3 regions of the Halobacillus rhizosphaerae genome follow, and region 1 is predicted to be linked to each of the others. Evidence: riboswitches for the same ligand, from Rfam matches in the RefSeq annotation. Region 1 holds a riboswitch; each other region holds the start of a gene.
The links. A riboswitch is a leader RNA that binds a small molecule or an ion and turns the genes downstream of it on or off. The one in region 1 is predicted to bind S-adenosylmethionine.
Positions count from the first base shown of each region.

Region 2: linked by a shared signal. The riboswitch ahead of Q7A53_RS07605 (5-methyltetrahydropteroyltriglutamate--homocysteine S-methyltransferase) and the one ahead of Q7A53_RS14360 (O-acetylhomoserine aminocarboxypropyltransferase/cysteine synthase family protein) in region 1 are both predicted to bind S-adenosylmethionine.
Region 3: linked by a shared signal. The riboswitch ahead of Q7A53_RS03440 (homocysteine S-methyltransferase family protein) and the one ahead of Q7A53_RS14360 (O-acetylhomoserine aminocarboxypropyltransferase/cysteine synthase family protein) in region 1 are both predicted to bind S-adenosylmethionine.

Region 1 is NZ_JAUTWQ010000012.1:91,664-99,750, forward strand. It holds gene Q7A53_RS14330 (hypothetical protein) at 1-556, shown strand, start outside; gene Q7A53_RS14335 (hypothetical protein) at 543-845, shown strand; gene Q7A53_RS14340 (coiled-coil domain-containing protein) at 959-1,924, shown strand; gene Q7A53_RS14345 (hypothetical protein) at 2,025-2,480, opposite strand; gene Q7A53_RS14350 (FAD-dependent oxidoreductase) at 2,532-3,743, opposite strand; gene Q7A53_RS14355 (DUF2188 domain-containing protein) at 3,955-4,152, opposite strand; SAM riboswitch class I at 4,305-4,414, shown strand; gene Q7A53_RS14360 (O-acetylhomoserine aminocarboxypropyltransferase/cysteine synthase family protein) at 4,536-6,233, shown strand; gene metX (homoserine O-acetyltransferase MetX) at 6,254-7,315, shown strand; gene Q7A53_RS14370 (homoserine dehydrogenase) at 7,320-8,087, shown strand, end outside.
Region 2 is NZ_JAUTWQ010000005.1:82,073-90,159, reverse strand. It holds gene Q7A53_RS07635 (DsrE/DsrF/DrsH-like family protein) at 1-210, opposite strand, end outside; gene Q7A53_RS07630 (sulfurtransferase TusA family protein) at 227-802, opposite strand; gene Q7A53_RS07625 (rhodanese-like domain-containing protein) at 815-1,114, opposite strand; gene Q7A53_RS07620 (DsrE/DsrF/DrsH-like family protein) at 1,198-1,677, opposite strand; gene Q7A53_RS07615 (metal-sensitive transcriptional regulator) at 1,751-2,011, opposite strand; gene Q7A53_RS07610 (rhodanese-like domain-containing protein) at 1,998-2,366, opposite strand; SAM riboswitch class I at 2,909-3,012, shown strand; gene Q7A53_RS07605 (5-methyltetrahydropteroyltriglutamate--homocysteine S-methyltransferase) at 3,080-4,192, shown strand; gene Q7A53_RS07600 (hypothetical protein) at 4,409-4,633, opposite strand; gene Q7A53_RS07595 (DUF3189 family protein) at 4,944-5,459, opposite strand; gene Q7A53_RS07590 (pyroglutamyl-peptidase I) at 5,551-6,150, opposite strand; gene Q7A53_RS07585 (YjzC family protein) at 6,460-6,642, opposite strand; gene Q7A53_RS07580 (ATP-dependent 6-phosphofructokinase) at 7,117-8,076, opposite strand.
Region 3 is NZ_JAUTWQ010000001.1:657,734-665,820, reverse strand. It holds gene Q7A53_RS03470 (M3 family oligoendopeptidase) at 122-1,744, opposite strand; gene Q7A53_RS03465 (hypothetical protein) at 2,072-2,542, opposite strand; gene Q7A53_RS03460 (class I SAM-dependent methyltransferase) at 2,683-3,447, opposite strand; gene Q7A53_RS03455 (hypothetical protein) at 3,529-3,849, opposite strand; gene Q7A53_RS03450 (MerR family transcriptional regulator) at 4,080-4,445, opposite strand; gene Q7A53_RS03445 (SDR family NAD(P)-dependent oxidoreductase) at 4,553-5,323, shown strand; SAM riboswitch class I at 5,522-5,632, shown strand; gene Q7A53_RS03440 (homocysteine S-methyltransferase family protein) at 5,721-6,770, shown strand; gene Q7A53_RS03435 (hypothetical protein) at 6,810-6,962, opposite strand; gene Q7A53_RS03430 (class I SAM-dependent methyltransferase) at 7,168-7,872, shown strand; gene Q7A53_RS03425 (polysaccharide deacetylase family protein) at 7,875-8,087, opposite strand, start outside.

The DNA.
Region 1 (8,087 bases):
AAAGCTGATACAACTTCAAAAGGATAACTCTTCTTCCTTCGCTCAAATCAAAGAACAGTTATCCGTAATCAAACAGAAAAAAAACATTCACTACATCAGCTACTTTACATATTCACTGAATATCTCACATAGTGCCGGTCAGGAAAGCTTATGCATGGGCTCGTATCATATTTTAAATCTCGGAAAACTCCCTCTTACGAATCCATATATCTGCATTAAAACCACTCCCGATTCACCTTTTCACTTTTCCGGCAAATACGTTTATAAAAACTCGAAACACAAAATGAACATTGCCGGAGCGTGGGAACGCTTAAACGATCCCAAGGATAAAGAAGAGTTCTGGCTGCAGCCGCTGACCCGAAAAGTCATTCAACCGAATGAGACGCTAAGTTTTTCTAATTTCCAGTTGAAATGGACACCCGAAAAATCTTATGCAGGCGGTCTTCTTGGGTTTAGCTACTGCGATGAATGCAAGGAGGGCATAACAGCCATTAATCAAGTGAACCTCAATGGGAATACTCCCGATGGAGAGGGTGGGACAAATGAGCAATTATAATGCTGAAGAAGAACTGCTATTAAAGAAGTTGATGAGTCATTATTTGAAAGGTCTACTCGAGGACTTGCATGGTCACAAAAAAGATACGAACAGCAGCTTTATGTTTCTCGATCATAAGACGATTCAATTAATTATTTTTTATCTTCTGTCGAATTTAAACAAAAAAACCGCAACTAAAGAAGCCGTTCAAAATCCCCCACTGACGAAGGAGGTAGATGCCGCCCTTCAGGCAGTCATTGAACAGAATCATCAAGAGTTTGAAGACATTATTCACATGCTAAAGGAATAGTGTCTTTTTTTCTGGCAGGCAAGCAGAAGGAACCATCCTGGGCGCACGCTCATATAAATAGTGGGAAGGAACTACCTATCATTTACTATTAAGTTACAGAAAGGAGTTTTCCCTTGGATCAAATCCAGCTTCAGCAAAGAATCATTTATTTTAAAGCCGAGCTAGATAAATATAAGAAACAGGTCAAAGATTATCAAGAGAACTTTCATTATGCTCTATTAGAAAAACTTAAGGATGAAAACGAGAATTTAAAGGAAGAAAATAACCGACTAGCAGAGGATTTAACCTCTGCCAGGGAATCGGCTTCCAAAGGGAGTCAATCTTATGAAAATAGAATATTAGTCTATAAAGAAAACCTGGTTACTCTGCAAAATGATAACTACGATTATCAAAAAAGGATGTCGTCTATGCATGAGGAGAATAAAGATTTAAGAGAGAATTATGAAGAGTTACAAGTGAAAATGAAACGGTTAAACACTCAGTATTACCAGCAAAGCGCCGAACTTGTGGAAATGGGCAGGTTAAACATTTCCTTAAAAAAAGAGTTAGCAGAAAACAAAGAGAATTACGAGCAAAAGGAAAAGAGTATGCAAAACGAAATAAACAAACTTCATGCCCAACTTCACGAGAGCCAGCATCGGAGCGAATTATACAAAGCAGCCAAGGAACAAGAACTTGAGGAGTTAACTGCTCAACATAAACAGGAAATTGAGGAGCTATCTGCCCATCACAGCAATGAAATTGAGGATCTGGAAAAGAAATACGCCGATATGGAATCAGCAAAGGATCAAGAAATTTCTCGGCTTATTCAGAGCAATTTAAGTTTAGAAGAACAAATAAACGATATACAAGTGAAGGAAGAAGAAAGTCCTGAACTGGACTTAGAAAATCTCTTCGAAAATCTTAATCTTCCCCTGTTCGATACCTTTCAGGCAATAGCGTCCCCATTTGCCGGGACGGAGGATAAATTAGATTTTAAATCTCTGCTCACTCAGTTACTGGAGCAAAGACTCAACGATTTGTCTCAGCAAATAGATGAACTTGAGAGTGAAGACCAGGATAACGAAGAGGAAGAATAAAATTTCTACTAAACTATGAAGGACTCGCACACCATCATTCAGAACAAACCGCAAAAAACCCGAACCAATATATTTAAAGGTTCGGGTTTTCTGGTCGTCTTTATTTTTCTGCTTCAAGGATTTCATCCAGTATTGGATAGACCGCTTCTACCCCTTCTTCAGCAACAAGACATGCTGTCCCTAAAGGAGTGTTCCAGAAAGAATCGGGGATATAAGGATTTTTTAAACCGGCCGGCTGAAATAACGACCGATAAATTCTTTGTAAATGGTCCACAGTTTCCTGCTGGCTCTTCTCTCTTTCTCCTCGAGCAAGCAGGAAGACATAACGCATAGATTGAAATAAATTATCTCCAGGCATAAATGTGTATTCCTTAAAGAATTTCAACTGTTTTTGAGATTCTTCTTTTATCGCTTTTGGAACTGCCAGATCCTTTAGATGCTCATTTAGATGCCGATACACCTGTTGGAAAATCCGTCGTTTTTCATCTTGCATTACTCTATCTGTATAGACTTCCTGTAATTTCTCAAATGCTGATTCTTTGGTCCAGGACATCATAAATCACCTCCTGTTACCTATTCGCTATACTGCCAAGGTTTCCCTTCCTTTTTACTCGCCGTCAAACCCAAATTCTTTGGCTTCTGCTTCCGCTGCACCATACAGTTCAGGGGAGATTTGTTTAAGATAATCAGGAAGAAGCGGAACGATTTTATTCCATACCATAGGGTTAGCAGCTATAGATTGAAAGATGGCTTTTTCTCGCGTCGTCCATTTTCTCAGGGAGTGAACGTAGTCCAACGTGAGCTGATACCCAGGCATGAGCTGCTCATCTGTCTTTTCATTGAATTGATTCATAAGCTCCTGCCATTTCTCTCCCTGATCGTGACGCTGAATCGCATCAGCAAGCAGGAAGGATTGCATAAAGGCATCATTGATTCCTAAGCCTGTACTTGGATCTTTACTGTGAGCCGCATCCCCAAGCAAGACCCAGCCGCTCCCAAACGATTGTCTGAAAAAGTTAGGAACCCCAGGAGTGAAAATCATCTTCCCTTCTAGCTCCGCTTGTTTCAAGCGTGTCTCCATTTGGTAGAAGTTTCTATATGTTTGTTCAAACACTTGCTGTGGATCCTCAGTAAACGTTTTAAATTCCTCTGGATGGATTTCCAGACCCAAACAATCCATGCCCTCTTCCATCGGAAAAAGAAAGCCCACTCTCCCTTCATTTAGAAAAATTTCAGTCGCTGGTTCAATCAATGGCTGTACTCCTTTGTAATATCCGTAGAACACTGGCCTAAGCGGTCGTTCCGTATGATATTCTTCTGCCTTTACCCATCTGGCGATCGCTGAGTTTCTTCCGTCGGCTCCCACCACAATATCCGCTGTAATTTGCTCAGATTCCCCCTGCTTGTTTACTGTACAAACCCCCGTAACCTGCCCTGCCTCCCAAAGCAGGTCACTGACAAAGGTTTCTTCTTTCATCACGATCGTTTCATAAGTCAGCGCCTTTTCTAACAATACTTGATCCAAGTGTTTACGCCTTGGGATCAGTGTATAAGAAGCTCTCGGCCCCTCTACAAAACTTTCCCCTATGTAAGTTCTCATTCTCGTAATCTTTCTAAGCCCTGTTTTTTCTACTTCTTGCAAAACACCAAGCTCCCGCAAATAATGCAGATGGGACATATGGTGAGTTGATAGAGTGTCACTAGGAAATTTCGCTTTATCTATGACTGCTACTCTTTTTCCCATGCGGCCAAGGAGGATGGCTAAACTAGCTCCGGCGGCTCTAGCACCAACAATAATGATATCGAATTCTTTCTCCATAATTTTCGTCACCTCTCTCTTTATAATGTAACGTTATTCATAGATAAACACTATAAAAAGCTCCCTGATATAGAACTCCCCAATGAATAGGCCTCTATTTAATATCAACAAATGCTCTAACACCATTAATTTTTCACTAAAAAACAGGCTGCCCGATCATACCCGGCAGCCTGTTTTTCTCCCCTATTCAAAAGGGCACTATTCATATTTTCTAGAATGTACGCTCTTCTTCTACTTCGTGGTTCTGATCCATAATAAGCACACGGCTTGGTTTGTTGTTTTCAGCAATTTCAACCGCTTTTTCAATTGCAGTATCGCGCTCATCGTATAATTTTTCAGGGGCGATATCTTCAATTTTTACAAGCCAGCCTGTTACGTCTTTATTAGGTACTACACTATATTCTTTCATGATTTAATCCTCTCCTTCAATTATCTTGATAAACAACAATTCCCAACAGATTCCTTTCTCAAACATTTCTTAAATTGAAAAAATAGTTTGACAATAGCATAAAGTCCTTTTATAATTCGTAACAAGTCAAATTAAATTAAATATTGGAACATCTCTTATCGAGAGTGGCGGAGGGACTAGGCCCTGTGACGCCCGGCAACCTTCAAGTGGAAACTTGAAAAGGTGCTACTTCCTACAGGTCGTATGATCTGAAAGATGAGAGGAGGAACTGATTCATACGCCCTCTTCTTTCTGATAAGAAGAGGGCTTTTTCATATTCTCTCAAATGTATTGACCTGATCGAAATTCATTTCCTAGACTTTAAAATCCAAGGAGGATGAACGATGACTTTATCTTTTCATAACTTAGGACCAGAAACTCAGCTTTTACACGGAGGTCAGGAACCCGATCCAGCCACTGGATCAAGAGCGGTGCCGATTTATCAAACCACATCTTATGTATTTAGGGATACAGACCATGCAAGAGATCTATTTGCACTTGCTGAACCGGGAAACATCTATTCCCGGATTATGAATCCAACCGTAGACGCTCTGGAGCAACGGATCGCTTTACTCGAAGATGGAGCCGCTGCCGTAGCCGCGTCATCGGGAATGGCTGCGATCACGATGGCGATCTTGAACGTAGCAAGTGCTGGTGATGAGATTGTTGCTTCCTCTAACCTTTATGGAGGAACCTATAACCTGTTTGTCCATACACTCCCCCGCTATGGCATTAAAGTGCATTTTGTTGATGGACAGCGAGCGGAAGATTTTGAAAAAACAATCACTGAAAAAACGAAGGCCATTTTTGCAGAAACCATCGGGAACCCAAGCTTAAATGTATTGGATATTGAAGCGGTGGCAGATGTGGCTCATGATCACCATATTCCTTTAATCATTGATAATACATTTGCTACTCCTTACGTTTGCAAGCCCATTGCCTGGGGTGCAGACATTGTTGTTCATTCTGCAACGAAATGGATCGGCGGTCACGGAACAACGATCGGCGGTATTGTCGTCGACAGCGGCCGCTTTGACTGGAATCACGAAAAGTTTCCGGGATTCACTGAACCTGACGAGAGCTATAATGGAATTCGTTTCGGAATTGATGCCGGGCCTGCCGGCTATGCAATAAAGCTGCGTGTCCAATTACTCAGAGATATTGGGGCATGCTTGAGTCCGCAAAATGCATTCTTACTTCTTCAAGGTCTTGAAACTCTGCATTTAAGAATTAAAAAACATGCCGATCAGGCTTCAGAGATCGCTGAGTATTTGAATGAACATGAAGGTGTAGCGTGGGTGAACTATCCGGGACTCGAGGATCATCCCACTCACGCTCTTGCTGAAAAATATTTAAATTATGGATATGGTTCCATTGTGGTCTTTGGCATAAAAGGAGATCGTGAAGCAGGAAGGCAGGTTATTAACCATACAAAGCTCTGGTCCCACGTAGCCAATGTAGGAGATGCTAAATCGTTAATTATCCACCCCGCTTCTACCACTCACCAGCAATTAAGTGAGGAAGGATTGCAGAAATCAGGAGTTACAGAAGAGTTAATCCGTTTATCCGTCGGTCTTGAATCCGTTGAAGACTTAATTTCAGATTTAGATTCTGCTATCGAGCAAGCCACCGGTTTCTCAAAGCCTTACAGAGAATCGAAGCATCTCGTAGTCCAAACGCTGGAATCTTCCCTGGATCGTTCCAATGGAGATCTACGCAAGAAAACGATTATCGCAGTTGAGGAGCATCTGGATGAAGACTTTTCTAAAGAACTCAAGAAATTACAGCGTCTCGGCTTTAATGTGATTCAGACAGAAGACCTCACTACCTTAGATCCTTCTTCACCCGTCGATATTATTTACAAATACAAGGTTTCCGATCAATTCGTCGAAGAAGCCCGTAAATTCCAGCCCACTCTGATTTGGTCGAAGCAGGAATTAACGATGGAGGATACTCACTTGATTTCCGGTTTAAGTCTCTATGAATCTATTACAGCCATTCGTGAAGGCAAATCCTTTCAGGAAGCTCCGCTATCCGTATAACTATGAGAGGAGGCAGCAGCATGTCATTGAATAACCCTACCCGTTCTAAACAAAACAACCATACCATTTCAATCGGTCCTTTTACTTTTGAATCCGGAGAGACACTGGATGATGTCCAGCTTGCCTATGAACGATTTGGTCCTGATGATGCCCCCGTCGTTCTTGTTTGCCATGCCTTAACAGGAAACCAATATGCGATTGGGTCTGATCAGGAGCCCGGCTGGTGGGCAGGACTCATAGGTCAGGATCAGCCCGTAGACACTTCTCGGTATCAAGTAATCACATTCAACGTTTTAGGCGGCTGCCATGGGTCTACTGGTCCCGCAAGCTGTCCAAAAGGATCAAAACGAGCGTATCGGTTGGATTTCCCAGCCGTAACGATTCGGGATATGGTGCACGCTCAGTATCGTGCTCTTATCAAATTAGGGATTCATCAAGTGCATGCTGTCGCCGGGGGATCGCTTGGCGGAATGCAGACATTAGAATGGGGATTGCTTTATCCCCTGTTTATGAAACAGTTATACGTTCTGGCAGCTACCCCCTACTTAAGTGATTATGGGATCGCGTTCAATCATATTGGGACACGGGCCATTAAAGATGATCCTGCGTGGCAGCAAGGGGATTATTCCTCGAACCACCATCTCCAGGGTTTTGAATTAGCACGGATGGCCGGTATGGTTACTTATCGCAGTGGAACTTTATTTCAAAAAAGGTTTGATCGCAGTAAAAGTGAACCTTTATCGTATAATATTCAATCTTATCTGGACTATCAAGGAGAAAAGATTAAAGATCGCTTTGATGCTAACAGCTACCTCTACTTACTGGAAGCTATGAATCATCATGACATTGGACGGGGTCGTGATGGCTGGAAAAAAGCATGCAAACAATATCAAGCAAAAGTAAATACCATCAGTTTTCAGCATGATCTTCTCTACCCCAAAGAACTCATCGATGCTTTCAGCAATGAAGTACCCGGAAGCGAGCACTTTCATGTAGAAACCGATTATGGTCATGATGGTTTCTTAGTAGAATTTAATCATTGGGGAGAATGGATACAGCGAAAAATTAACAAAGGGGGGTAAAAGATTGGCAGTCATAAAGGCGGCCCTGTTAGGTTATGGAACTGTAGGGCAAGGTGTAGTAGAAATCATTCAATCTCGCAAAAAATATTTGGAACAGCTGACTGGCGCAGAAATCAAAATTACCGCTATTCTAGTGAAACATCTGGATCGGCCTAGACCACTGCCTGCCTCTATATTGGTTACCGATCAATTTGAAGAAATTCTGGATCAAAAGCCTGATGTGATCTTTGAAGCGATCAATGGTGAACAGCCTGCTTATACGTACCTTTCACGTGCGTTAGATGCAGACATACCCGTGGTAAGCGCAAATAAAGCATTACTTGCCACCCACGGAGCGGCACTATTCGCAAAGGCAGAAAAGAAAAGTCTCTCCGTAAAATATGAAGCAGCCGTTGCAAGCGGGACCCCTGTCATCGGAACCCTTACCCGTTTACTGCAAGTCAATAAAGTAGTAAAACTTGAAGCGATTTTAAACGGAACGACTAACTTTATATTATCTTCTATGCACAATCAAGGAGATAGCTTCGAGGATGCTTTAAAAGCTGCTCAGAAGGAAGGCTTTGCCGAGGCAGACCCAGCTAACGATCTAGAAGGATGGGATGCCTTTTATAAATTAATGATCTTAAGCCAGCTTATCTATGGAAAACAGCCTGATTGGCATGAAGTTACACGTCAGGGTATCATAGCTATAGATCAATCCGACCTGAAACAAGCCACTCTTCAAGGAGAAAGAATAAAGCACCTGGCCATACTCGAGGAATCTAACGGAAAA
Region 2 (8,087 bases), on a different contig from region 1:
TTTTTCAAACCCTTCCTGAAAATGCTCTTTTCCTTCTGGAAGTGGAAGGTTCTTGTGCTGCTCTTTGTGAATTAAGTTTAAACCTTCAAATGTAAAGAAGATCCCAACCTCTGCATCAGATGCTGCTGCAGCTGTTGCGACATTAAATGCTTTATAGGCATCAAATAAACTACCATTTGCTGCAATAATCGCTACTTTTGTATCAGCCATTTATAAAACCTCCTCATTAATTGTTCTTTTCTGTTGTACCTTGCCATTCAGACATGCCCGGCACTACATTTTTCACTTTTTTATATCCATTACTTGTCAGTTTTTGTGCAGCCAAATCACTGCGATTTCCTGTTCGGCAAATCACATAAAGTTCCTCGTCATTCTTCTCAACTTCACTCATTCGATCATCCAATTCACCAAGCGGTATATTTACTGAGCCTGGAATATGGCCAAAAGCAAATTCTGCCGGTTCGCGAACGTCAATAATTGAAACGGATTCTTCTACTTCAACTTTTGCTTGAAAATCTTCCAGGTTAATTACTTCTTCGTGCTTCGTTTCTTCCTTCGTCTCTGCATCACTTGCTTTGCGTAAAAAGTGTTTCAGTACTTCTGCCTCTTCTACAGTGCCAAGATATTGATGCCCTGTGCTGTCTGCCCAGGCTTTCATATCTGCCGTAGACCCTTTATCCGTTGCTTGAACTTCAATAACCTGGCCTGCCTCAAGGTTTTTCATCGCTTTTTTCGTTTTTACAATAGGCATAGGACACGCCAGTCCTTTAGCATCCAATACTTCGTTCGCAGTTATAGTCATGTAATTTCCTCCTTATTTCTCTATTTTGTCTTCCCAAGCAAGCATTCCGCCTGCCATATTGGTTACGTCATACCCTTGCTCACTCAGAAAAGATGTGGCTTTTCCACTTCTGCCGCCAGAACGGCAAACCATGAAATGATGTTCATTTTCGTCGATTTCTGATAGGCGTTCTGAGATTTGACCTAATGGAATATGACGAGCACCTGGAATTTTCCCTTGAGCGACTTCATCATCCTCTCGCACATCGATAATGTTCACGTGTGCCCCATTGTTCACTTTTTTTGCTAGTTCATTAGCTGTAATTTCCTTCATGTTTATCCCTCCATAGTAATGATAGTTGAACCTGCCAGTACAAAACTCCCATACCTGGCAGGGTACTGATTATATTAAATTTTTTAGATAAATAAACTAACATTGCCATCCTGGGCGTCGCCAATATAGGCGGCAACCCCTGCATATTCAATATCATCCAGCAGTTCGTCTTTATGAAGACCAAGTAAATCCATGGTCATGGTACAGGCAATAAGTTTCACATCCTGTTCTTGTGCCATTTCTACTAAATCTGGCAGCGGCATAGCATTGTGTTTCTTCATGACATTTTTAATCATCTTAGGTCCCATACCTAAGTAATTCATTTTAGAAAGTCCCATTTTATCTGCGCCTTTAGGCATCATTTTTCCAAACATTTTTTCCATGAATCCTTTTTTAACATCAACCAGTGCATCTTTTCTCAGCGCGTTTAAACCCCAGAAGGTATGAAAAATCGTAACCTCGTGGTCATAAGCTGCTGCCCCATTTGCAATAATATAAGCAGCCATCGCTTTATCATAATCCCCACTAAACAATACAATCGTCGTTTTCTTTTTTTCTTCCATCTTTCATTCTCCTTTTCAATACATATACTTGTATGGGTATTTCATTTCATAAAAAAATATATACTTAAACTTTTTATCTGCTCTTTACAAGAAGCTGTACAGCCTCTTTAATCATATCTTCAGAGCTTTCTTGATTATTTTTTTCCTCTCGAATACATTCCGCTAGGTTTTCACTAACCACTAAGGCAGCTGTACGGTCAACCGCACTTCTGACTGCTAATAATTGAGTGACTACTTCTCGGCAGTCTTTCTCTTCTTCCATCATTTTTAATAATCCTCTAACCTGGCCTTCTATTCGTTTCACTCTATTTTTTATTTGTTTATTGTATTCCAATTCGATCGTTCCTTTCTAAATTTCCTGCTAGACAGTACCCCGCAATACATTTTCCTTTACTGCGTAATATGCGGGCGCTTAAGTTCTTTTCTACATAATCAGCAGCAAAAATTATAATGCCCTGATCCGGAAGTTCGTTGTAGTGACGATTCAAATAAGGAAGCGGCATACAATAAGCTGATGGAATTTTGTCACGAGAAGAAGTCTGATAATCTCGAGTGTCTACAATAACCAGTCCTTCCAATGATTCATTTTCTTCATATATATTTATTGGATTAACGCCTGGCACAGGCAGATATCGCCGATAGAGATACACAAAGGATACAGTAACTATGATCCCAATCCATATATTCATTTTATTCCCCTTTGCTTTGCAATCTGTTTTTCATAATATACCCCTTATGGTATTTAGTCAACCCGTTACCACTAATTTTTATATGGATTTTTCACACAGCAATATACGGTAGTGGGTACTTTAATTATGTAACCTGATTCGCTCCTCATAAAACATCTCCATCCATACTAATGATCACTTTCACTGAATGGTCGTGGAAACATATTAGGCTGCGCTTATCATTATTCCTGTCATAAAAATTCATTCGCTTACCCTTTCGATGAGAAGAATCAAACCTTTAAAAGCCGTCTGAACACCTCCATTAAAGATACGTCCTGGGGCATCGTTTGGTTCGGGATGTTTTTTCAGGTGTACTCTTTGTTGAGTTTTTTAATAACCAAAGAGCAGCAAGATGATCGATAGAATACTAAAATGATCTATATACCCCCCTCTTTTTTTCGAGTGATTCATAATGATTTTCCTATGTTGAGAAATCTCCCTTTCTTTTTTCAAAAGTTGTTGTTAAGATTACATCCATAGTATTTTTTGAAAAATTCATATATTTCTTATCAAGAGAGGTCGAGGAATAGGTCCGGCGACACCTCAGCAACCTGTAATTGTACAAGGTGCTAATTCCTGCAAGCTAATTTAGCTTGAAAGATAAGAAGCGGCCATTAATCGATGAAGTCTCTTCTTATGGAAGAGGCTTTTTATTATGAAAAGGAGAGGATAAAATGTCATTCACTCAAACGACTATGGCTCCCTTCAAAGGGGATCATGTGGGAAGCTTTCTGCGACCAGAAAGAATTAAAAAGGCAAGAATCAGCCGGGACTATGGAGAAATTTCTGATTATGAATTAAAGAAAATTGAAGATGAGGAAATTATTAAACTGGTTGAAAAACAAAAACAAGCAGGTCTGCAATCGATCACTGATGGAGATTTACGCAGGGCTTGGTGGCATTTTGACTTTTTGGAAGGACTTATTGGTGTCGAAGGCTATGAAACAGATTCAGGTATCCAGTTCGAGGGTGTAGAAACGAAGGCACATTCAGTAAGAGTTGTGGGAAAAATAGATTTTTCTGACCACCCTATGATCGATCATTATAAGTTTCTTCATTCTGTGGTCGGAGAGAACCACACACCAAAATTTACGATTCCCAGTCCAAACATGCTGCTGGCACGGGGTGACATTAACCAAACCGTTTATAATACAGAAGAAGAACTTCTTGAGGATTTGACCAGCGCATATCAGAAAGCTATTCAGACATTTTATGAGGCGGGATGCAGATATCTTCAACTCGATGATACCTCCTGGGCAGGATTCTTTTCAGAAGAAGGACTGCAGAAAATGAGAAATAAAGGGCAGGACCCAGACAAGCTTCGCGAATTATTTGTTCAGGCGGTGAATGACTCTATTTCCGAACGGCCTGATGATATGGTCATTACCATGCATATTTGCAGAGGAAATTTCCGCTCTACTTACTTAGCTTCAGGAGACTATGAAGCAGTATCTGACGCCATTTTCGGAAAACTGAACGTGGATGGATTGTTTCTTGAGTTTGACGATGAGAGGTCTGGAAGCTTTGACCCTCTTCGCAAAGTAAATCGATCAGACCTCCACATTGTTCTTGGTTTGATCACCTCGAAAACAGGAAAACTCGAGGACAAAGAGGCAATTAAGAAAAGAATAGCAGAGGCAGCTGACTACGTTCCTTATAAACAGCTCTGTCTAAGTCCACAATGTGGATTTGCTTCCACTGAGGAAGGGAATTTATTATCTGAAGAAGATCAATGGGCGAAAATCCGCCACGTGGTTGAGCTCTCAAACGAAGTGTGGACGTCATAATTAGGAACTAACCTCCTCTAATTAGACAAAAATAAAAAAGCAGGGCGGAATCATTTTCTTCCTCCTGCTTTTTTATGAATACTTCCCTGACCGAACACCGCTCGTAAATTATCCTTGTTGTTCTAAATTTTTGCTTCCTTATAGCACTCACAAAAATGTCTTCCCTCACACGCCTAGGCTTTATGCAGCTATGTCCGCCCTAATCGACTCGTTTCTTTACAACCCAGCCTCTTGCTTTTGAGGCGGGTTTAAACTGTCTAAATTTATTAACGTAATCAGTGCAGCAGGTACAGTATTAACATCTACCATACCGTCCTCGAGCTGTTTTACTTTATCTAATTGTGAAAGAATATAGTGATCACTTCCATCAAATTTAATCTGACCTGAGCAAATTTTTCCTTTCAACGATATAATCTTACGGTGCAGTTCCTCTCGTTCCACACGAACCTCTCCTTTATTTAATCATGATAATGTCTATCTTTTCCATCTCTTGTTGTTGCTAAACGATAGGGAATCTAATATCCCCTGGTATTAATCTTTAGACTCAGCAATGTGATGCTGTACTGTGCATTCCTGTGCAGGCAAAATACAATATACAATTCCTAAGTAAGCTTACGAATGATAACGGAAAAGGCAAGTAACTAAAAAAGACTTTTTGGATTGCTTACTCTCCATTCTTTGGAGAGAAAACATTCAAAAAATCCTTTTTCACTCTACTGCATTATTTTATGCACACGTTCATTCCTCTATGCTAAATTTTAAATTGATCGTTATCTAGAACAAGGACTTGTTCTTCTCCATGGGAATGCGCCATTTGTTTAGTGTTTTCAACCAAATGATGAATTGTGCTGCTTGCCTTTTGTGCACCTTTAATTAAGAGAGGTACGCCCAGGCTGTCAATCCCTAGTCCCCTTGATAATCCTCCTCCTATCGTCATGACGAACGGCACGGTCGGAGAAGTATTCGAAAATATGATTCGTTCCTCGCCATGATAGAGGTTCAGGAAAAGTAAACTCAAATCCTTAAGCGCAGGCACAACTAACTTTGATGATTTTCTTCCTATTGTATAAACTGGATGGCCTTCGTTATCTTTTCCATGAAAAAGAATTCTGCCAGCATCTTTTTTAGTTAATTGATTAAAAAATGGGATCGAAAGAATTTGTTCTTTGGTAAATGGCTCAGTAGTAGGAGTTATCAGGTTTAAGTGAAATGCGGCTGCCATGGAAGTTGTGTGCGTCCCACCATAATCGTTATAAATGTAGATCACGGTTCATCCATCCTTAAAATTCATTTGCTAAGGATTAGTGTGAACGAATGTTCTAGGAAATATACTGCACCATTCCTACAGAATGGCCGCGTCACAAGGTGTGGATCACAAGAGTAAGGGCATCATGTAAATCTTTCTGTGACCAGCTTGGAAGATTTACGTGTTCAATGGCTAACTGATGTGAAGCTGGAATGTGAATAAATCCGGCAGGAACCTGCTTATGGTTCTTATAGTAAAAATACAGAAGTTGATACATTACATGGTTGCACAGATAAGTCCCGGCGGTATTAGAAATCCGAGAAGGAAAACCGTTGCTGTTCAACGTCTCTTTCAATTTCTGAATTGGTAACGTTGAAAAGAGTCCATCCGGCCCATCCTTAATAATGGTTTCTCCCCTGGGTTGATAATGATCATTATCTCTTTCGCCGTCATTACAATTAATGGCGATCCGTTCAGGAGTAATAGCCGTTCTTCCTCCAGCGAGGCCAAGGGAGAGGACAGTATCAGGATTAGTCTCTTCCAACAGTTTAACGAGCTGTTCTCCAGATTTTTGAAAATCTACAGGTAGAACTTTGCCTATAATACAATACTGATGAATGACTTGCCCGTCTAAATCTTCGGCAATTTGCATCGTTGGGTTGATCGGGAAGTCAAGAAAAGGTTCGAATCCTGTAAGCAATAGCTTTTTCATGAATAATCCACTCCTATTCGTTCGTTTATTAGGACCGTTAACAAGTGAGTAATCTAAAAAAATATCAAACTATTTCAAAAGAAAGTACTCACACTAATGTAAGTACTTTCTTTTGAAATAGTTTATTTAATTGTTTACCTACGCATATATTCAAGAATTTTCTTTATTTCAATTTTCTCAAAGGGAACGCCTTTCTCATTAGAAATTTTCTCCTTGACTCTTTCTATAATTAAATCCTCTTCCACTTCTGGAATCCAATCAATGTTTAAACTCTCTACAACTCTAAAAAGTTCTGGTCGAGTTCCTTAATTAAAAACCCCTCACCCAGTAAGCAGGTTCCTTCGATATTGGAGAAGGTGGCAGTTTCTCACCTTGATCAACCTTAACCTTGATATTATCTTCCTTTGATGGTGCTCCATTCATTAGACTCTCTAGCTTGTATATTCCTGATTTAGGGGCTTCATCACCGGTCTGATACCTTCTATCGTCCATAATGCTTCACCTCCATGAATTACTTGAGTTGGAATGTGTTACATTAACTAAATACCCGGCTTTTAATCCACTATAACTGAATTCACCTAAATGTAATTCAAATGTAAAAAAATTCAATTAATTTTAAAGGTGTACTATTTCATCTAATATATTTGGAAAGAAAAATAAGAGATGATACGCCCCCAGGCATTGGGTTCAAGTCCAATCGGTTCCTCTTGCTCCCTCTTTTAAAATCCAGCTGCCAAGGGGACTTAATTCTCCTTCTAATCAGAGCCAATCTGGGCCACTTGAAACAGAACTGAACACCTCTTGCACTTTAATTTTTATAGAAAAAAGCCACTCAGGATCCCTGAATGGCACTTTTCTCCTTATTTATCTAACCGGCATAATTTTACAGCTAATTATCTGAAACGCCAATATTAATAAGATACGTTCAAGACGAAGGAAAATTTCTTTTATAATTGCAGTTATTCTTTATAAAGACAACCTTTCTGATAAATCATACATCTCATCATCAATTAGAGACGCTTGAGAGAAGATTTCCTTAAAGTTCATACTTACCGGTTTATTATTCCTTATCTGCACCACTTTACCAAATTTATGATTAATCAAAAGATCTATGGCATATGCTCCAAGTCTGCTTGCAAGCACTCGATCTCTTGCCGAAGGGGCACCTCCGCGCTGGGTATGACCAAGGACAGTTAATCGAGAATCAATTCCGGCATCTTGTTTTAATTTAACGGTGAGATCGTTCCCACTTACAGTTCCTTCGGCTACTATTATGATACTATATCTCTTTTCACGTCCTTCACCGCGTTTGATCCGCTCCACTATTCCCTCTACATCTTCTTTCTTTTCAGGAATTAATATATTCTCAGCACCGCCGGCCAGTCCGGACCATAGGGCTAGAATACCAGTGTCTTTTCCCATCACTTCTATAATTGAAGTTTTTTCATGGGAAGAAGCGGTGTCGCGAATCCGGTCAATGTAATCAATAACAGTGTTTAGAGCAGTATCAAATCCAATCGATTCTTCCACTCCCGGGATATTATTATCAATCACAGCAGGGATACCCACGCATGGAAAATTCTTTTCCGATAAAGATTCTGCCGTTTTCATCGCCTCTCTCCCACCAATGACAATAAGGGCATCGATTTCGAGTTCTTTCATATTATCAATCGCTTTTTCTTGACCTGCGTCAGTAGAGATATCTTCACTCATATAAGACTGCAGGATTGTCCCTCCACGCTGAATAATTGAACCAACAGAGCCAGCGCGCATTTTTTCTATGTTTTTATCTAATAATCCTTGAAAACCATATTTGACCCCAATCATTTCTTTTCCATAATATAAGCCGGATCGCACTACAGCCCGGATAGCTGCATTCATTCCCGGTGCGTCTCCCCCACTAGTTAAGACACCAATTCTATTCATAGTTACCACTC
Region 3 (8,087 bases), on a different contig from region 1:
GTTGGATAAGTCAATTGATTGCATACCACTTCCTGGCCAGGTTAGATTATTAGTATAACCTTGAAGCAGAATTACTCTCTTTCCTTAGTGTCTTAGATTCTATAAATAAACCACTGGCCAATTATCTTGAATGATTAGTAAGTTCACTAATTTTAATGAAATCTTCCACATCCTTAGTGCAGCGGCGCATACCTTTCTCCCAGAAGTCTTCTTTAGTTATGTCTTCACCTAAATGCTTCATGACTAAGTCTTCCACATTCATGCGTCCGGAATCTCTAAGAAGTTCTATGTATGAGGTTTCAAAGTCCGCACCTTCTTCTACCCCTTTGGCATAAATCCCCATAGCAAGTAAATATCCGAAAGTGTAAGGAAAATTATAAAACGGGGTCTTTGTCATATAAAAATGCGGAGTTGAGGCCCATGAATATATAGATAACTCATCTATAGATCCCTGATATCCTTCATCGATCGCCTCATTCATCATATTGTTTAACTCATCCTCAGGCACAAATCCTTGTTTTCTCTTATTATAAAGCTTTAATTCAAATATAAATCTTGTGTGAATCTCCATGAAGTTCATGACACTTCTCTTTAATTTTTCATCTAACAAGAATAACTTCTGCTCCTTTGTATGGGCTTCTTCTAATGCTGCATTTAACACAATCATCTCCGAATAAGTAGAAGCAGTCTCTGCTAACACCATCGGATATTCTCTGTTTAAATGGGAAACTGACATTAAAGTATGGTTATGGAAGGCATGACCTAATTCGTGGGCTAATGTAAGCGTATCTGTAATATGGCTTCCATAGGTCATGAAAACGCGGGATTCCCCTGATATTGGAAAACCCGCGCAAAATGCGTAGGCAGATTTACCAGTGCGATTTTCGGCTTCTACCCAATTTCTCTGGATCGCTTGCTGAGAAAAGGTTTTCAGTTCCAACCCTGATTTAAAAAATTGAGTTAATATGAAATCGACACCTTCTTTGTAACTCATTGACTTTACTTCCTCATTCATGGGTGCCCAGAAATTATGGGCTTGCAAAGACGACTTCCCCAATACTTTTGCTTTCTTGTTTAAGTATTGAATAAAGGGTTGTTTACTTTTACTTACTACTTTCCACATGCAATCTAGTGTCTGATGGTTGATTCTATTCTTGCGTAGAGATTCTTCTAATACTTTCTCCCCGCCTCTCCTTTCAGCTACTTTAGTACGGACTCCGGAAATACGATTCATGATAGAAGATATAACGGTAGAATTGTTTTTCCACGTGTTATTTAGCTGTTCGCAGGAGTGCTTGCGGAGTTCTTCTTGAGGATGAGATCGCAAATTTCTCGTTTGGGCAATGGATAATTCTTCACTCTTTCCATTTATGTAGAGCTTGACTCGTAGATCAGCTGCCAAAGAATGATATAACTCGCCCCAACCGTGATATCCATCCTCAACTAGCAGATCAATGGTTTCCTCTTCACGTGTTGGTAACAATAGGCGTGCTAGTTGACGCCATTCATTAAGAATAAATAGGTACTCTTTTAAATCTTCATCGTTCAAAATTTTTGTCCAAGACATTTCATCGAGTTCAGCTAACCCTTTTTGGAGTCGGCTAACTGACAAGTTAAATTGGACATTTATGCCAGACAATTTTTCTTTCCAGTTGGAGACCCTCTGATCTTCTGGTTTTTCTGCCCGGCGGCAAGTTAAGAAAGAAGAGAGCTGTGATACGTATTCTTTTAACCTTTCCACCATTTGAATAGTTTCCTTCAATTGTCCCCTATCGCTATTTAACGGTTCTAGATTGTCAACTTGCCTTTCAAGCTCTGCGACTTCCTGATTGATGGAGTTTAAATGATCCTATATGTCACACGAATCTGCAGAAACATCAAAAATAGAACGAATATCCCAGCGTTCTGAATACGTTAAGGGTGACATCCTATCCCCTCCTATAGTAATAAGCATTCTAATTTTTATGTATATTTTTTTAAGCCAACTTATCCTTTAAAAGGGGACTTTCTATTTTGCGAGAACCATCCCCTTAAGACTAGCCATCAATCTCTATTTTTGTTTTAAAACTGCTTATTTCTTATTCGCATATTTTAATAATTGACGAATGGATCCAAGGTGATAGGCGGAATGAGCCAATGAACCAGTAACCTCATTAGCAAGGTTTTCATTCCATTCCATCCAGTCAATGGCATCCAATAGTCTTTCATATTCACCTTGTAACTCTTCTTGAATGTGATTCCATTGTTGTTCATCTACTGCACTGATCTTCCAGCTTTTTGCCCAGTCCATTTTGGGAAAAGTTCCAGTGGATAATAGTTCATTGGTTCCCCACATATGATAGCGGACGTGGTCGACATGAGCAGCTAAGGTTACGCCGCAAACGGAAACAGAAGCAGTTTCATGACTTACACCTTCCAGGGCACCAAAAATGCCAGAATTCGGTTCAGTATTCGTAAACCAGCTTTCCTTTACCGGCACAGGCGGTCCCTCAAATGCTTCTTTAATTAAATTCTTTAATGAATTTGCTAGGACAGGGGTCACGAGTATCCTCCTCTTTTTTCACTTCACCTTACGGGTAGTAGAAATAAAGTGAGTTTTCAAACGGCATTCCTTTTTAAGAATTCTTCAAGCTTATATAGGTATCCCCGAAGTAGACGTTGCCTCCCTCAATACAATAAATATTACGATCTCTTACTAGCTTTAATAATCATAGTTGTGGGAAACTTCCTAGCTTTGTATAACGAATAATAACGATCAGAGACTTCCGCTTCCTCTTTTTCAAATGCAGCGGACACGTCACTCTCAATCACTGTATCTATAGAAAACCCTGCATTTATTAATTCATTGATATAAGTAGCCATCTTCCGGCGGTGAATAACCATATCAACCTTTTCTCCCTTGAAATTTTCCATTAGCTTTTCTCCCTCTAGTTGGTACGATCCTTCAAGGTGAACCCTTCCATTTTCACTTTTCAGGTTCGCATATAGAGGGTGATCCCAGCTGAAAATTAATGATCCGCCATCTTTCAAATAGGAATAAATCAACTTAAAAGTAACGGATAAATCTGTCGTCCACCCTATAGCATAGATCGAATACACATAGTCGAAATAATGTTTCGGTAAATTGATATCCGTTTCCATTGCTGCACAAAAAAGCTGGGGGTTCTGATCCTTTAGCAATTCTTCCGCTGCATTTTTTTGCGAGTCGGATAAATCAACTCCCCATAATTCCTTCGCTCCTCTGGACGCCATGTATTTCAAAGAATGGCCGCTTCCATAACCAATTTCCAGCACTCTTTTACCCTGTAGATCCTCGAACAGTTTTAATTCTTCTTCTGTTTGAGTATAAGGTCCGTAACTTGGAAGGGCATCTTTCCCATTAAAATGATGCGCAACTGTATTCCAGCTTTGCCTATTTTGTTCTAATATCTCTTTCGCATTTGCCATAGGTTTTCCTTCTCTCAAGATTTTCTTGTTATGCTCATCCTTCAGCTGCTCATTAATTTCCAACTATTAAGATTCAAGCACTTAAATAAGGTTGTCTTTTCCTGCTATGAAGGTCATTTTCTTTACTAATAAAGTTAGAGTAAGAATGATTAGACAAACAAACGTGGCACCAGCAATGAGGAGCAACCCTCCAAATAGTAAGAATTCATTAATTGGTCCTGCATAGTCAAACCACCACACCGCACTCATAATCCCGAATAAACCATTAAAACATAAGGCTAAAAGCACATTCTCTAATATCTTTTTATCCTTCTTCATCCCTTGTTTTGCCGCAATGTAACTTATGATTCCGCCTGCCAAGATAAATAAGTTCAGACCAACAACGACCATTAAAGTCACCAATCACATCCCCTTCGGATCTAGTAAGACTTATTTACTTAAGTGTAATTTTACATTTATTATAAAATTTCCACAACTCGAAGATCAGAATTTACTAAGAAAGGATATTGGTTTTGTACCGGTGAAACCTCTCCCTGCAGCACATTATAGTTGATATATATATATAAATTTGTTTTTTACTCGTTTTTACATACATTTGAAGATTTCTCAGTTTTATCGTAGGTGTTCCAACATTAAGAACCCTGCTTAACAATCCATTCCTTGTAGGTTCTTACTTTCTTATCGAGCATCTCTTCGGTTTCCTTTAACTCCTGAATTTGGTTTCGGATATAACTCCGATGATCTTCTAATAGGTGTAAACGTTCGAGAGTCGTGTGATCCCCTTCCTGCACCAGCTTTACGTATTCCTTAATTTGGGCAATCGGCATCTCTGTTTCACGAAGCTTTTTAACAAATTTCAACCATGTAACATGAGAGTCCTTGTATTTTCTAACTCCGTAAGAATTTCTGTCGGGCTCTATAATCCCTTCTTTTTCATAATAACGGAGGGTATGAGCTTTAATACCTAACTGTTCAGATACTTCGGTTATCGAGTACATAAGTTATTCTCCTGACTTTAGGATGCATTAATAGTTGACTTAAAGTGCACTTTAAGATTTATGATAATAGCGTACCATATAGATTACCCTATGAGGAGGAATTTGCTATGAAATACACCGTTATTACTGGAGCGAGCTCAGGGATTGGATATAAAACAGCATTAGCTTTTGCTGAAAGGGGAAAGAATCTAATTCTGGTTGCCCGGAGAAAAGAGAATCTGGAAGAAATTAAAGAAGAAATCTCTCAAATAAATGGTGAATTAGACGTGGTTGTTCTAACTGCTGATTTATCCATAACAGAGAATGTGTACCATTTATATGAAAAATTAGGACAATATCAGCTGGAAACCTTCATTAATAATGCGGGATTTGGCAACTTTGATCCTGTCGCTGATCAGGATCTTCCTAAAATTGAAAAAATGCTGCATTTAAATAACGAAGCTTTGACCATACTCTCTACTTTATTTGCTAGAGACTATGCCGATACCGAAGGAACCCAATTAATTAACATTTCTTCAGGCGGAGGTTATTCAATCGTTGAAGGTGCAGTCACTTATTGTGCTACTAAATTCTTTGTTAGTGCCTTTACAGAAGGATTAGCCCAGGAGCTTGCAGGAAAAGGAGCAGCGATGAAAGTAAAAGTTCTAGCACCCGCTGCAACAGAAACCGAGTTCTTAAAACGCTCCACAGATACGGACGAGGATATTGATTATAACGATGTCGTTCCAAAATTCCATACGGCAGAAGAGATGGCTCAATTTATGCTTGAGCTTTACGACAGTAACAAAGTTGTAGGTATTGTAGATGGAAGAACGTATGAGTTCCAATTAAGAGACCCTATTTTCCCTTACGTCTCCTTGTCGAGAAGTAATGATTGAGTGATTGCCGCTCCTCCTTACAATAAAAGGAGGAGCTTTTTTACGTATAAAATCAGCTTCAGGCAATCCCCAGCTTCTTTGTTCATAGGCCAGTTTATCTCTAGATCCCCCCTTTCTTATCAAATTTTCAGAAAAATCATTGACAAGTCTTTGGATCGTCTCTATAATTTCTAGCAAGTCAAATAATTTGAATATTAACTCTTATCAAGAGCGGCGGAGGGACTAGGCCCTGTGATGCCCGGCAACCTTTCAAGTATAACTTGAAGCTGGTGCCAATTCCTGCAGATTGAGAAATCTGAAAGATAAGAGGAGCCTATGGAATAATACCGCTCTTCTTATATTAGAAGAGCGGTTTTTTATTTGAATGTAATTAAAAAGAAGGGTGTTGGGTTGTATGATGAAAAGAACATTAGAAGAACGTTTACAAGCAGGTCCGGTGGTTTGTGGAGAAGGGTATTTGTTCGAACTCGAAAGGAGAGGTTATCTTCAAGCTGGATCCTTTGTGCCTGAAGTAGCGCTTGATAATCCCCAAGCCTTGAAACAGACCTATCGTGACTATATGTTAGCAGGGTCTGATGTAGTGCTTGCTTTTACTTATAATGGTCACCGTGAAAAGATGAGAATCATTGGTAAAGAGGATTTGCTTGAACCCTTAAATCGGCAGGCCATTCGACTGGCAAAAGAAGTAGCTCAGGAGCACCCCGTTGAAGAGGCACTTGTAGCGGGCAATATTTCCAATACGAACCTTTTTAATCCAGAAGATGAAGACTCGAAGGATTCGATCAGAAATATATTTAAAGAGATGGTCTCATGGTGTAAAGAAGAAGGCGTCGACTTTGTGAATGGTGAAACCTTTTACTATTATGAAGAAGCAAAAATTGCCTTGGAAGAGATTCAAAACCAGGGGCTTCCGGCCGTGATTACTTTTGGACTGATGGGTGAAAATATTTTGAGAGACGGCTATACGGTGGAAGAAGCTTGCCGCCTCCTCAAAGAACAAGGGGCTTTAGTGGTCGGCATGAACTGTTTCCGAGGACCGGCCACTATGCAGCCTTACGTCGAGAAAATAAGAAATACGGTCGATGGCTACGTGGGCGCCCTTCCTATTCCATACAGAACATCAGCAGAACACCCGACTTTTTTCAACTTGCCTGATGGTGGATGTTCCTGTTCCCTGCCGACGGAAACAACCTTCCCTACCTCATTGGATCCTCTGTACTGCAATCGGTACGAACTAGCGGAATGGGCAAAGGATGCTTATCGAATCGGGGTCAATTACTTCGGACTGTGCTGTGGAGCCTCCCCTAGCATGCTGCGAGAGGTGGCAGAAACTGTAGGGCGGGAAACGGTGAACTCAGTGTACTCTCCAGATATGGAAAAGCATTTCCTTTTTGGAAGTGACCAATCCTTAAATACAGCAAATACTGCCTACAAGACAAAAGCATAAGGATAATCAAAAGCAGTCTCCGTTTTCTCTGGAGCCTGCTTATTTTCCTTTTAGTTTCAAAAATGCATAAACGAGTACTCCTGTGACCAAGGCTCCCATCCCCATAGCAAATCCTATCATTACGCCGCTGGAACCATAGCCAATCAGAAAAATAACGAAAGCTAAAATCAGGGGAGAATACCATCTTTCCACTCGACCACTCCTTAAAATGTCAATTATCATTAAAAACCACCACTTGCCTCTACATAAATAATAGCGCATTTGAGCTACGATCGAAAAGTTTTCCTTTTGCACACAAATGGAAGCTGATTGTGATTTAGATTTATTGTTTTTTTCACGCCAGCCATCTTCTTACATAAATTGAAGTTAGGGTAACCACGAAGGTTGGAGGAAAACAATGAAAAATAAATATTTGGATTTTTTAGCTTTATTTGGTGTCGGCGGAGCTCATCCAGGCGGGCTTCCTTTAACAGAAGAGCTTTTACAAAAGGAACAAATTCATCCAGACACTCGTATCCTTGACATAGGCTGCGGTACGGGACAGACGGCATTCTTTCTCGTGCAGACATTTGGCTGCAAAGTTACAGCGGTGGATAAGCATCCATTAATGATTGAGAAAACCAAGAATAGGTTTCAGCAAGATCTAAGCTGCGTTACTATTGTGCAGGGGGATGCTGAAAACCTTGAGTTTGAAGATGAATCCTTTGATATCGTGATCTCAGAATCCGTCGTTTCCTTTACTACTATCAGCCAAACGCTTCCTGAGTTATTTCGAGTTCTAAAGCCAGGCGGACGCTTGATCATGATAGAAATGACAGCAGCACAGCCTCTTTCTAAAGAGGAGCAGAAGGATGTATTTGACCTTTATGGAGTGCAGAAAGTTCTTTGCGAAGATGAGTGGAAAGAGTACGTGACCAAGGCAGGTTTTCAACTTACAGAAGTGAACCAGACACCATTCGAACCAGGGGCCAATGAAGTTCCCGAATTCTCACCATCTGATCACATTGATAAGGAATATTATGATATCTGGCTACAGCATACAGCCTATTCTATTCACTCGAACAATCCACTCGTCTGCAGGATTTACCGGTGCACAAAGTAAGCTTATTCCCCATCTGATTTTGCGAGCTTTTGCAGATCGTTGACGGTTACAAAGCGATAACCCTTGTTTGTTAAGTTCTTCAAGATTTGTTCAGTCACTTCTAGTTCTTTGCTGTCTTTTTCATACATGGGATGCAATAGAATAATTGAACCATTACGCGCATTTTTGGTTACTTCCCTGACTTTTGCTGTGACGGTGGAAGCATGGGTATCTGG